Regions from separate parts of the Kovacikia sp. CALU 1929 genome, predicted to be linked through region 1. Evidence: predicted binding sites of a transcription regulator. Region 1 holds the regulator's gene; the other holds the start of a gene.

Region 1 (6,630 bases):
AGCGAGTCTATTCCTTGCAAGTGGCGGCTAGGAACAGGAACCCCAATCACTGGTAGCGGGGTCAATGCCGCAACCATACCCGGCAGGTGAGCAGCTCCTCCAGCTCCGGCAATGATTACCTTTAGTCCCCGCTGATGAGCTTCTTTGGCATATGCCACCATGCGTTCAGGTGTTCGGTGTGCCGAGACAATCCCCACCTCATAGAGAACGCCAAATTCTTCGCAGGCTGCGATCGCCTCCTTCATCGTGGGCAAGTCCGAATCACTGCCCATAATGATGCCAATCAGGGGTGGGGACATGGAAGGGTGAGAGGTTGTTAGTTGTTGTTGGTAAAGTAGTCAGTAGTCAGTAGTCAGTAGTCAGTGGACTGTGAATGTAAGGTGATGGTTTTTGATGTCAGGTAACTGTTTCGCCCATTACCGATTATCGCCCCAACTCTCTACTTTCAACTCTCCACTCCCTGTTTCCTGCTATCGTAGCTCTTCAGGAACTCTACCGCATAGCGGGTTGTCAGGGTGATCTGATCGGGCAAGTCATTGAGTGAGAACCAGCGTAAGTCTCGGTGTTTGTGGCTTTCTACATTTTGAGGCGTACCTGCTGTAATCTTCACCAGAAATACAGGAGCAACCCAGTGAACTTCTTCATCGGGCAAAATGTGGTCGGTGACTCCTAGCAGTGTCACGACTTCGCTTTCAACCCCAAGTTCTTCTTTAACTTCCCGCTTGATTGCCGCTTCAATCGTCTCGCCAAACTCAACGGCACCTCCTTGAATCGCCCAATATCCGGCTTCTGGTGGCACCAAACGCTCAATCAGGAGAATTTGTCCGTTTTCAAAAATAACTGCCCCTACCCCTACCCCAATGTAATCTTTGCCGCGTTTTAACCCCGATTGGACTTGCAAACCCTATTTCTCCAGTCAGTACGATTCAATTTCAAGATTAGAACACAAGCGGTGAAAATGAAGGTGTTAGGTGTCAGGTGTCAGGTGTCATGGTTGAGAATTTGATTCTGAAAAATTCCCGCATTGTTGGGCAGGACGGCTTACAGCACATCTTAATTCGTGAAGGAGTGGTTGAAGCGATCGCCCCAACCCTGCTATCCCATCCTGAAAATACAGCTTCTCTGGATGTTGAGGGTGATTGGGTTTCCCTGGGAGGGGTTGATCTCCAGATCAATGGAGCGCTAGGGCTGGCATTTCCTGACCTCAATCCTGACCATTGCACCCAGATCAAGGATATTAGCGAGTTTCTCTGGCACCAGGGGGTTGATGGGTTTCTACCAACGATTGTGACTACCTCAGTCGAGAATATTCAGCGATCGCTTGCCACCCTTCACCAGTGTCACCAGACAAAATTTGCTCAAGTGCTCGGTGTTCACCTGGAAGGTCCGTTCCTCAATCCTCAGAAACGAGGGGCACACCCCGAAGAACATTTGTTACCCCTGACTTTAGAGAACGTCAAACGAGTTCTGGGAGACTATGCCAGCCTTGTTAAGGTCATGACTCTGGCACCTGAACTGGATCAGACCGACAAGGTCATTCCCTATCTCCAGTCTTTGGGGATTACCATCAGCCTGGGACATTCTCTGGCAAGGGCAACCCAGGCTCAACGAGCGTTTAGCATGGGAGCCACTATGGTCACCCATGCTTTTAACGCCATGCCAGCTCTGCACCACCGGGAACCTGGACTGTTGGGAGCCGCCATCACCAACCCCAACGTTTACTGCGGGCTGATTGCTGATGGTGAGCACGTTTCCCCCACCATGATGGATATTTTGCTCAAAGCAAGCAATTACGAACAGGGAATATTTTTAGTCAGCGATGCCCTGTCTCCCCTGGGACTCCCCGATGGCACCTATCCCTGGGATACCCGCCAGATTGAGGTTCACGAAGGCACAGCACGACTCCCCGATGGCACCCTGTCTGGAACCACCCTCCCCCTACTCACCGGCGCACAAAATCTAGTTAGATGGGGGCTTTGCAGCGTGGAGCAAGCGATCGCCCTGGTAACTTGTTCTCCCCGTCAGGCGATCGGGCTGTCGGCTAACCACATTGGTCAACCCGCCCACCTTCTCCGATGGCATCTTACCTCTGATGGTGAACTGACCTGGAACAGGTTGGAGAGGGAAGTGAGGGGAAAGGAGTAAGGGGTACAAACTCCTCTCCTCTCCTCCTCAAGTAAACTGCTGGCTTAACGTCACTGGATTGTGAACAGTTATTTTCTTTTTGTGGATGGAGATCATTTTGTCCTGGCGTAGATCTCCAAGCAAGCGAGTGACGGTAACGCGGGTGGAGCCAATTGCTTCCGCGATCGCCTGGTGAGACAACTTCAGGTCAATCGTGATCCCATCACTGCTGGGCACCCCAAAATCACGGCATAGGATCAGCAAAAAACTGACCAGCCGAGAACCCATATCCCGGTGAGCCAGGGTTTCAATCATCATTTCAGTCTGTAAGATCCGGGACGATAGCCCTCGCAGGAAAACCATCGATAGATCAGGATTATCCTTCAGTGCTTTTTCAACTTGTTCAATTGGGACTGAGAGCAATTCAACCGGGGTAAATGCAACGGCATGATAAAAGCGATCGGACTTGTGCCCGGTGATCAGTGAAAGAACTCCAAAGACGCTATTCTCTCGCAGTAATGCGACCGTAATTTCTTCTCCCGCCTCGTAAACCCTGGATAGCTTGACTGCCCCTTTAAGAAGAAAGTAGACACGCTCGGCTGGATCTCCTGGGAAAAAAATTGTTTTACCCCGTTCAAACGTTTCAACAACGGGTGGAAAAGCCCCGCCCCCCATCTGGCGGAATACAGATGCCAATGGTTTATCTTGCATCACAACCATATACCCTACCTGCTACCCAAAAGATTACCCGGTTAACTAATAGGTACAGCCCTAAGTTAAGTGAACCTAATGATAGATCTGTAACTTAGAACACTTAAACTTACTACACCGCAGGTTTTTGTGCCTGATGTTACATATTGGACTACTGCCTTAACCCTTCGCTGTCTAAAAAGGCTTAAATTTAACTCGGACTTGCACCACCTGAACTCCAATCCAGATGGTTTAAGAACATCTTATAGCGTTTCCTTTCTGGGTGAGGTACATCTCATCTGTTTGACTCAAGGATTCTACGGCTATCCATTACTTCATTGAATTCAAAAACGCTATCACCACAGTTAATTAATTTGATACTGGCGTTTCTTCTGCCAAATACTGTTCTTAAAAACGCGATATAGCAATTCTCAACTTTGTGAAGTACGTTTTTGGTCGTTCTTGATCATTGGTCATTGGTTGCCCCCAAGGGACTAATGACTCATAACAAACCACCAGCTTGTACCGCATCAGCATGAGAACCGCTGTATCACCATTCTCAATCAAGTGGGAATGCCCTAATCCAGGGAGTCAAGGATTCGAGCGCATCTATAAGGTCAACCACAGTTTAGACGGGAAACGTCATTTCCCTATTATGTTGCACACCTTTGCTATCCGATATACCCCATCTTTGAGTATTCTCTATAGAGCAGTCCACGAAGCGAAAAAGAATAAAGGCACCTAACGCCCAACACCTGACACTGTTCGGCTGAGCGCTCACGTCGAAGCTCACGTCGAAGCCTGACACCTGACACCTCACCACTTACCTACAGATTGAGAGTTATGCTGAATTTGACTGGAAAAAACGCCCTGGTTACTGGTATCGCTAACAATCGTTCCATCGCCTGGGGCATTGCCCAACAGCTCCATCAAGCAGGAGCAAAGATTGGAATAACTTATCTGCCTGATGAGGAACGCCGCGTTAAAAAGATTGCGGATCTGGTAGAGCCAGTACAGCCCTCTCTGTTTCTTCCCTGCAATGTTCAGGACGACGAGCAAATTCAATCAACCTTTGAAACCGTCAAAGACAAGTGGGGACAGCTCGATATTCTGATTCACTGCCTTGCCTTTGCTAACAAAGAAGATTTGACAGGCAGTTTTGCTAATACCTCGCGCGCCGGATTTGCAGCCGCCCTGGACATTAGCGCTTATTCATTGATCAAGCTATGCTCCGCTGCTCAACCGCTAATGACGGCAGGGGGCAGTGTGGTCACGCTCACTTACCTGGGAGGAGTCAAGGTCATCCCCAATTACAACGTGATGGGGATTGCAAAAGCAGCTCTGGAAATGAATGTGCGCTATCTGGCATCAGAACTAGGTCCCCAAAATATCCGAGTTAATGCCATCTCCGCTGGACCCATCCGGACTCTGGCATCTTCTGCGGTTGGCGGCATCCTTGACATGATTCACCATGTTGAACAGGTTGCTCCCCTGCGCCGCACCGTGACTCAAACTGAAGTTGGCAATACTGCCGCTTTTTTGTGCAGTGACCTTTCAAGCGGGATCACAGGGCAAATTATTTACGTTGATGCAGGCTACGAAATTATGGGAATGAGTGAGGGTAAAGGGGAGGCGTGAAACAGAAAGTTGAGAGTTGCGGGTTGAAAGATAGAGATGTTAACTCGTCAGGCTAAGACCTCCGAGGTTTTCAAAACCTCGGAGGTCTGGAGGCTCTACGAACAATCAACAACTCCTCATCCCTCACTCCTCACCACCCCCGCGATCGCTTTCCTTAAAACCCCATTGCATCAGCAACCGACTTCAAATCCGGCTCAACGCCCTGTTTGAACTGGCTGTGGCTGTGTTTGATCGCACAGTCTGGGTCTTTCAACCCGTTGCCGGTCAGAACACAAACGATGGTTGCTCCTGCTGGAACCTGATCTTTGACTTTCAACAGCCCAGCCACAGAGGCGGCACTTGCCGGTTCGCAAAAAATTCCTTCACGGGAAGCGAGGAGACGATAGGCATCGAGGATTTCGTCATCGGTGACAGCAGTGAACTTGCCCTGGCTAGCTTCTTGAACCGCGATCGCCCGCTCCCAATTTGCCGGATTGCCAATGCGAATCGCGGTTGCCAGGGTTTCGGGATGCTCGATCGCCTTGCCCAACAGCAAGGGGGCGGCACCGGCTGCCTGAAATCCCATCATACGCGGCAATTTACTGCACCGCTGTTCCTGGTGGTACTCGCAAAAACCCATCCAGTAAGCAGTGATATTCCCGGCATTGCCAACCGGGATGCAGAGCCAGTCAGGAGCATCACCCAGGACATCCACGACTTCAAACGCAGCCGTCTTCTGCCCCTGAAGCCGATAGGGATTCACGGAGTTAACCAGGGTAACCGGATAATTCGCAGACATTTCCCGCACAATTTCCAGTGCCCGGTCAAAATTGCCCTTGATCGCTAGAACTTCAGCACCATAAAGCAACGCCTGTGCCAGCTTACCCATTGCGACATAGCCATCGGGGATCAGCACGAAGGCACGCATTCCAGCGCGTCCAGCATAGGCAGCAGCAGAAGCAGAGGTATTACCCGTACTGGCGCAGATCACGGCTTGCGCGCCGGCTTCTTTTGCCTTTGAAATTGCCATCGTCATGCCCCGGTCCTTGAAGCTGCCGGTGGGGTTTAAGCCATCAAACTTAACGAATACCCGCACCTGTTTGCCAATTTGCTCAGCGATCGCAGACACCGGGATCAATGGTGTATTGCCCTCATTGAGGGTTATCACTGGCGTTTGCTCAGTTACAGGCAAGTATTGCCGATAGGACTCAATCAACCCATGCCAGCCCTGCGAGGGAGAGGGGGATGGGGAATGGGGATCGGTCGGGAAGGTCTGGGATGCAGATAGAGTTAGAGACACGGGGATTTCCAGCAGCGATCAGATGAAACAAAGAACTCGATTTCACCATTTGCCGTCTACAATGCTGTGTTGAACAGACATACTAAACTTGGAGTTCTGCGTTTAGATGGAAATGTTCAAATTCACCTGAGCGTTGAGTCTGGCGAAGGGAGGTACGTTTAGTGTACCCCGATCCTCGACCCATCCCCTAGCGGTTCCAAGTCCAGCAGTAGGAGGAGTTCTCATCGACCAGTTTGAAAACTGAGCCAGTTCTACCGTTTGTTTTGTAACAATGAATTACAATTTTTTGTGAAGCTTAGGTTAAGATATTGAAAGTGGTGTAAGTGAGTAGAAATGACTAGTCAGACATTAACAACCGAACGTTCACTCAATATGTCCAGTGCAACGGTGCTGGTTTCCTCTCCTGAATTAGCATCCTCCACAGATTCCCGGCAATCCCGCCTTCTGGAAGCAATGAAAACTCAATATCGTCTCGACCAGCAAATGAAGTTTCTCAACCTCCAGGCAGAAACCGAGTCTTTACTCCAGCAGTTAAAAGCCATTAAGGAACAGCGTCAAACTGCTGAAGTGTTACCAACCGTCGATTCGGCCCGCGATCGCGCCTCAGTTTAAGCGATTGTCTTCGTTGAAGTTTTTCCGTCAAAAGCTTTGAGAATCGATTTCCAGGTTCATTTGTAAGGCTGGAGGTCTGTTCTCAGCTTTTTTGTTATCTTTATTGCTGGGACAAGCAACTTACGAATAGTCTAAGAGCTAATTAAGGGCTGTGGTTGGAGTCAGCTAAGGCATATGCCCGAAACCAATTCAGAAAAGTCCAAAAATCCTTACCTTACACTCAAGCTCTATGAAGTTGACTTCTATGCCTGGACGCAGGAACAGGCGAGGCTTCTTCGCACCCATCA
Region 2 (6,630 bases), on a different contig from region 1:
TCTTGCAGTTTTTCCAGGCGGGGTTGGCTTACCAGAAGGAAGCGACCGTCAACTGGGATCCGATTGACCAGACGGTGCTGGCAAATGAGCAGGTAGACAGTGAAGGAAAATCCTGGCGATCGGGTGCGAAGGTGGAACGCAAACAGTTGCGCCAGTGGTTCTTAAAGATTACCGACTATGCTGAGCAGTTGTTGAACGACCTGGACAAGCTCACGGGCTGGCCCGAAAAAGTACGGTTGATGCAGGCAAACTGGATTGGCAAATCCACCGGGGCGCAGGTCAGCTTTAAAACAGAAGCGGGCGATGAAATTGTGGTTTTTACCACCCGTCCCGATACCCTGTGGGGTGCGACCTTCATGGTGCTGTCGCCAGAACATCCCCTGGTGGAGAAATTGACGACCAAAAAGCAGGCAAAGCTCATTCAGCAATATCAGGCAGAAGCCGCCAGCAAGAGCGACATCGATCGCACCGCCGAAGGACGGGAAAAAACGGGTGTTTGGACCGGCAGTTATGCGATCAATCCGGTGAATGATGAAAAGATCCCCATCTGGATTGCCGACTATGTGTTGATGGACTACGGCACAGGGGCGATTATGGCGGTGCCTGCCCATGACCAGCGTGACTTTGAGTTTGCCCAAACCTTTAATTTACCGATCAAGGTCGTGGTGCAGCCACCCGATCAGGCGATCGCCACTGAAACCATGACTGCCGCCCATGCGGGAGATGGGGTCATGGTCAATTCAGGTCCCTTGAATGGGGTGCCTGCTGGTAAGGAAAAGGGACAAAGTGTAGAAGCCGCTGTTGCCTGGCTGGAGCAGCATGGCAAAGGCAAGGGCATGGCAAATTACCGGCTGCGCGACTGGTTAATTTCCCGCCAGCGTTACTGGGGCGCACCCATTCCCATCATCCATTGCCCCCAATGTGGTGCGGTTCCGGTACCTGATCAGGATTTGCCTGTGCGGTTACCGGAGGAAGTGGAGTTTTCCGGCAGAGGACCGTCCCCCTTAGCCAAATTGGACAACTGGATTAACGTCCCCTGCCCCACCTGTGGTAGGCCTGCCAAACGGGAAACCGACACAATGGATACGTTTATCGATTCCTCCTGGTACTTTTTGCGCTACCCCGATGCCAGCAATGAGCAACAGGCATTTGATCCCCAAAAAACGAATGATTGGATGCCCGTAGATCAATACGTGGGTGGGATTGAACACGCTATTTTGCACCTGCTCTACTCCCGCTTTTTTACCAAGGTACTGCGCGATCGCGGCTTGCTTAACTTTGATGAACCCTTTCAGCGCTTGCTGACCCAGGGCATGGTACAGGGCAGAACGTATAAAAATCCCAAAACTGGGAAATACGTCGTGCCCATGAACATCACAGACTTCGCCCATCCCATCGATCCAGAGACAGGTGATGCACTGGAAGTAGTCTATGAAAAAATGTCCAAATCCAAGTACAACGGGGTGGCACCGGGAGATGTGGTGAACAAATACGGTGCCGATACTGCCCGGATGTTCATTCTGTTCAAAGCGCCCCCCGAAAAGGATCTGGAGTGGGACGAAGCGGATGTGGAAGGACAATTTCGCTTTCTCAACCGGGTCTGGCGGCTGGTCACAGAATTTGTTGTTTGGAATACGATTCACAGTGCTTTTGTCGGCAGGAATCATGTTTGTCGTAGTGACTACACCTCCCCCTACATACCTCAACCAGAGACAACTCAACTTCTTCAAAGGCAATTTGATATTTTAATTGCAGATGCGGAATTAGGGATTATTAGTATTGAGCAAAAATTTGTCTCAATAGATGATTTAACTTCTGGCAGGATTGATCAATGGTTACAGCAAGCTAACCTATCCCTTCAGGAACAAATTAATGTCTGGACCGAGGAATACGATCAAGTTCAACATTTCAGATCTGCTAGAGCGATTATTGCGCTTCCATTTGTGACTGAGGCTCAATGGTTACGAAAATTTGATCAACTAGCTGAACTTCCGCCTATAGTTTTCGGAGATCAATTAGGAAATGATGATTTCCTTGCCAGGATCAACCAGATACATCCTCAAATTCTGGCAAGTGAGCCTATAGCTAATAACCTCGTTCAATTAATTAGTTCTTTACTTGGCTCACAAGATCTTACTAGAACTGAGAAAAACCTGCGGCGGGCAATCCATACGGCGATTCAGGCGGTGACTGAAGACCTGGAAGGCGAGTACCAGTTCAACACAGCTGTTTCCGAATTGATGAAGTTGAGCAATGCGCTGACCGATGCTGCCTGCAAAGATTCTCCTGTTTACGCAGAGGGAATTAAGGCACTGCTCATTTTGCTGGCTCCCTTTGCTCCCCACATTGCAGAAGAACTTTGGTTAGGATTAGGACATACCGACTCCATCCATCGTCAGTCCTGGTTAACAGTCGATCCGGCTGCTCTGGTGGCGGATGAAATTACCCTCGTCATCCAGATCAACGGCAAAACGCGGGGAGCGCTTCAGGCTTCCGCCCAACTGAGCAAAGAGGAGTTGGAACAGTTTGCCCGGGAATCGGACATTGCCCAGAAGTACATTGAAGGGAAAACGATTAAGAAGGCGATCGTCGTTCCCGGTAAATTAGTCAACTTTGTAGTGGGCTAAGAACTAAGGACGCGATCTATGTACCCAACTCCCAGATCCCCGGTGTCTGGGATAACGATCCCGCATTAAACTAAACTCAACAAAACACCGGGGATCTTGACCACGAAGCTGCCCATTGCCTGACGCACAAACCATCAATGACACTACTCACCCAACCAACCCCGGCGGAAACACCCCAGCCCCCTATAACTCCTTTACTTGGTCGGTCCCTGGCAGCGTTATCTGAGTGGGTGCAGCAGCAGGGGCAGCCAGCTTACCGGGGTCAACAACTGCATGATTGGATTTACCAGAAAGGCGTGCGATCGCTTTCCGAAATCTCCGTCTTCCCAAAACAGTGGCGATCGGAGCTAGAAGCCATTGCCATAGGGCGATCAACCCTGCACCATCGCTCCCCCGCCCCCGATGGCACCGTCAAATTTCTGCTCCGCCTTGCCGATGGCAACATCGTCGAAACCGTCGGAATTCCAACATTTCGGGGACAGACAAGGGCAAATAGGCGACAGGGAACCCCTCAAAATTCAGACTTCAAAACTCAAAACTCCCTTAGCCGCCTTACCGTTTGTGTCTCCTCCCAGGTTGGTTGTCCAATGGCGTGTGATTTTTGTGCCACGGGCAAGGGGGGATTTCTGCGTAATTTGGAAACCCATGAAATTGTGGATCAGGTGTTGACCGTTCAGGAAGACTTTCAGCAACGGGTCAGCAATATTGTGTTTATGGGAATGGGGGAACCGTTGCTGAATACAGAGCATGTGCTGGCGGCGGTTCGCTGTCTGAACCAGGATGTTGGCATTGGGCAACGCCTGATCACAATTTCAACCGTGGGTATTCCTGGACATATCCGCCGCTTGGCAGACCACAACCTGCAAGCAACGCTGGCAGTGAGTTTACATGCTTCCAATCAAGCAATTCGGGAGCAATTGATCCCCAGTGCCCATCATTATCCCCTGGAAGCTTTGCTAGAGGAGTGCCGGGATTACGTGCGGATCACAGGTCGGCGAGTCAGCTTTGAATACATCCTGTTGGCGGGGCTAAATGACTGTCCCGAACACGCGATCGAACTGGCGGGGCATCTGCGCGGCTTCCAGAGCCACGTCAATTTGATCCCTTATAACCCAATCAAGGAAGTAGCCTACAAATGTCCCGATAGTCACCGGATTCAAGCGTTTGTGGACGCCCTCAAAGCCCATCGCATTACAGTGAGTGTCCGGCGCTCTCGCGGACTGCAAGCCGATGCTGCCTGTGGACAACTGCGTGCCTCAGAAATGAAATAGACGCTTCTGGACGAAAGGGAAATTGGCTGGGAAAGGGCGATCGCTACCGCGCAAAAATGCCTGGAGCATAAGCCTCTATCACCCTGGCAGTCTGAGCGCAGGTAATCATCAAATAGTCGCAAGCGGGACACTGAGTTCTAATCAGTTGCTCTGTATTGAGGTGATGACGTTCGGCACAGCTACCGCAATTGGGGCAGCAAATGTTGATTACAGTAATGTCATTAACAGAATGATTGTTAAACACTTGTGTATTAACCAAATTTTGAAGAGTACTCATGGGAAAACTTTACATTTGAAACTACGTAAATCGAAATTAACAAGTAACGAAAAGTATCAAAATTGACTAAGAAAACACACTTGTGAAGCGGATTGCTCGACCAGGATGAGATTACTATTATGTCGGTATTTATGCGGGTTGGCAATAAACCTTTCGACAGAAAGCGGTTGCTTTTTATGAATTCTTGATAGGGATCAACTGATTTTAGGTTCTACCTATTTTTAAGTACTTTCAAAAGTCTAAATGCTTTTGAGCAACGGTGTGTCAGAAGTTACAAATCGACTTTACAAGTCTTAAAACCTTGTTAACTTTTAGCTGTTGGCTCTTTAGCTCCCTTGCTGAAGAATTCTTTTCCCTTGACTGAGCCATCTAGTACAAGATGGCGTAAGTCTGAATAGCTTTAGCAAGGGGCTTAAACCTCTTGCCAGCCTTTCACAAAGGCAGCATTACTTATGCCCTAGACTACTAGTGTTCCGTCAGGAAAATTTTGACGGGTCGAAGACCCGCAAAATTTAACCCCAACCAATAACCTGGATTTTGGTTACCCGTCAATCATTGATCGACTTACCACTAGCCTACTTTGTGAAGCGGATCTGAAGGGGTAGTGAAAACAATGAGTTAGTCCTGCTCCCTTTCAGAATAGGTTTGAAACAGTTTGACTAGCTTCTGTGCCTCAATGACGACATTGTGATGTTTGGTAACCAGCTCAGAGCCATGCTTGCCCATTCGCTCCAGTTCTTCTAGAGGAGTTTGCAGAGCCATTCGCATCGCGGTTGCCAGAGCTTGCGTGGAACCAGAAGGCACTAACCAACCACACTGACCGGGTTCTACCAGTTCTGGAATTCCGGCAATGTAGGTGCTGATGACCGGGCGGCAGAGTGCCAGCGATTCCATGATTCCGACTGGCAAACCCTCTGCAAAGCTGGGTAGTACCATCACCTGAGCCTGGATCAATTGTTGCTGAACTTCGGCATTGGTTGCCCAACCGGTAATTTCAACATGATTTTGCAAACCAAGTTGGGAAACCATGCCTTCAATCTGCCCCCGCAGGGGACCATCCCCGACCAGAATCAGTTTGAATTGATTTCCCTCACTGGCAAGCTGGCTGACTGCCTCAATCAGCATCAAATGCCCCTTCTGCTCACTCAGACGGGCAACACAAACAAACCGAGGCTGTGGGGGAATCGGGATAGCAGGCTGAGCCAGAAAAGCATGATCCACACCGCAATGAATTACATGAATCTTGGACCACTGCTTATAGTCACACCAGCGAAAAAGCTGGCTTTTACCAAAGGCGCAGACGGATACAACAAAAGCAGCCCGGTTTATTTTCTCGGTCAGGGCGATCGCGGTTGGCTTATCAAACTCTTCGGGACCGTGTACCGTGAAGCTATAGGGTGGACCCCCCAGGGCATGGCATAGCATCGCCACAGTCGTGGAATTGGTGCCAAAGTGAGCGTGAACGTGATTAACCCTTGCATCGGAAAACCATTTCAGCAGGACGCAGGCTTCCGCCAAATATGCCAGGTGAATCACCATTCCCCGCTCTGACTTCCAACCCACTTTGAATGCCAGCCGCGTAGCGTTGAAAAACTGTGCGGGTCTGGTCAACGCTACTTGCACCAAACTAAACAGTAGCTTGGTGGCTCCACCTGCCAAGACAAAACGAGTTTTCTCAAACTCCTGTCGGTCTGCTCCATCTACCAGTTCTGCATCCAGCGATCGAATAGAGAACCGGCTCACCGAAACGCCAGAGGCTTCCACTGCAAGAATTTCTCGACGGATAAAACTGTGGCTGACCTTGGGATACTGGTTCACCAGATAGGCAACATGCATGGCGATCGCGGGGAGTAAGGGGGACGTTGGTAGTATTCACCAGAAATTCCTCACAGGTGACATGCAGCCCCAAAAAGGGCTATCCCGGTGGAAATCCTACAAGGTATTCTGGCTTAAATCCGCTCTCTTATTTAGAGATTCCCTCACCCTGTCCAATGCTTCATGGAACCGTGAAGCCTATAGCAAAGTGCTGAAAGGTTGTCTTAAACACCATGAACAAAATCCCCGGAACCTCTGAGATTCCGGGGATTGAAAACTCGGTTCAGTCCATTCAAGCCTAGCTTCTCTGAACCGTTGCCAGGATTTCATCCAGAATTTCCTGTGCTCCTTGCTGACGCAGAGTTTGAGCCAGTTCAGTTCCTAGCCTTTCCGCATCAGTAGCGGGTCCTGTCACACTATCTTTAACCAGCCTTTGCCCATCTAAACTGACAACAATACCTACCAGGGTAAGGGTGTCCCCATCCAGTGTGGTGTTGACACCAATCGGCACCTGACAGCCCCCTTCCAGTTCTCGAAGGAAAGCCCTTTCGGCATAGCAACGATAGGCAGTCGGTAGGTGTTCCAATGCCTTCAGCAACTCCAACACCTCAGTGTCACCAGCACGACACTCAATTCCCAG

Evidence for each region. Region 1 encodes NtcA, which controls nitrogen genes in cyanobacteria. Its sites were predicted from a motif close to TTTGTANNNNNNNNTACAAA; they were not measured.
Region 2: the regulator NtcA is predicted to act here: its motif matches at 4,434-4,453, upstream of AC1S52_RS10290 (replication restart DNA helicase PriA).

What each region holds. Positions count from the first base shown of each region.
Region 1 is NZ_JBXBCF010000075.1:159,986-166,615, reverse strand. Features, by position in the region: gene purE (5-(carboxyamino)imidazole ribonucleotide mutase) at 1-299, opposite strand, end outside; gene AC1S52_RS19225 (NUDIX domain-containing protein) at 446-901, opposite strand; gene nagA (N-acetylglucosamine-6-phosphate deacetylase) at 991-2,145, shown strand; gene ntcA (global nitrogen regulator NtcA) at 2,173-2,844, opposite strand; gene fabI (enoyl-ACP reductase FabI) at 3,658-4,452, shown strand; gene thrC (threonine synthase) at 4,607-5,731, opposite strand; gene AC1S52_RS19200 (hypothetical protein) at 6,065-6,343, shown strand; gene AC1S52_RS19195 (DUF29 domain-containing protein) at 6,518-6,630, shown strand, end outside.
Region 2 is NZ_JBXBCF010000062.1:36,587-43,216, reverse strand. Features, by position in the region: gene leuS (leucine--tRNA ligase) at 1-2,627, shown strand, start outside; gene rlmN (dual-specificity RNA methyltransferase RlmN) at 2,765-3,898, shown strand; gene AC1S52_RS10290 (replication restart DNA helicase PriA) at 3,942-4,175, opposite strand; gene AC1S52_RS10285 (glycosyltransferase) at 4,794-6,011, opposite strand; gene hemC (hydroxymethylbilane synthase) at 6,289-6,630, opposite strand, start outside.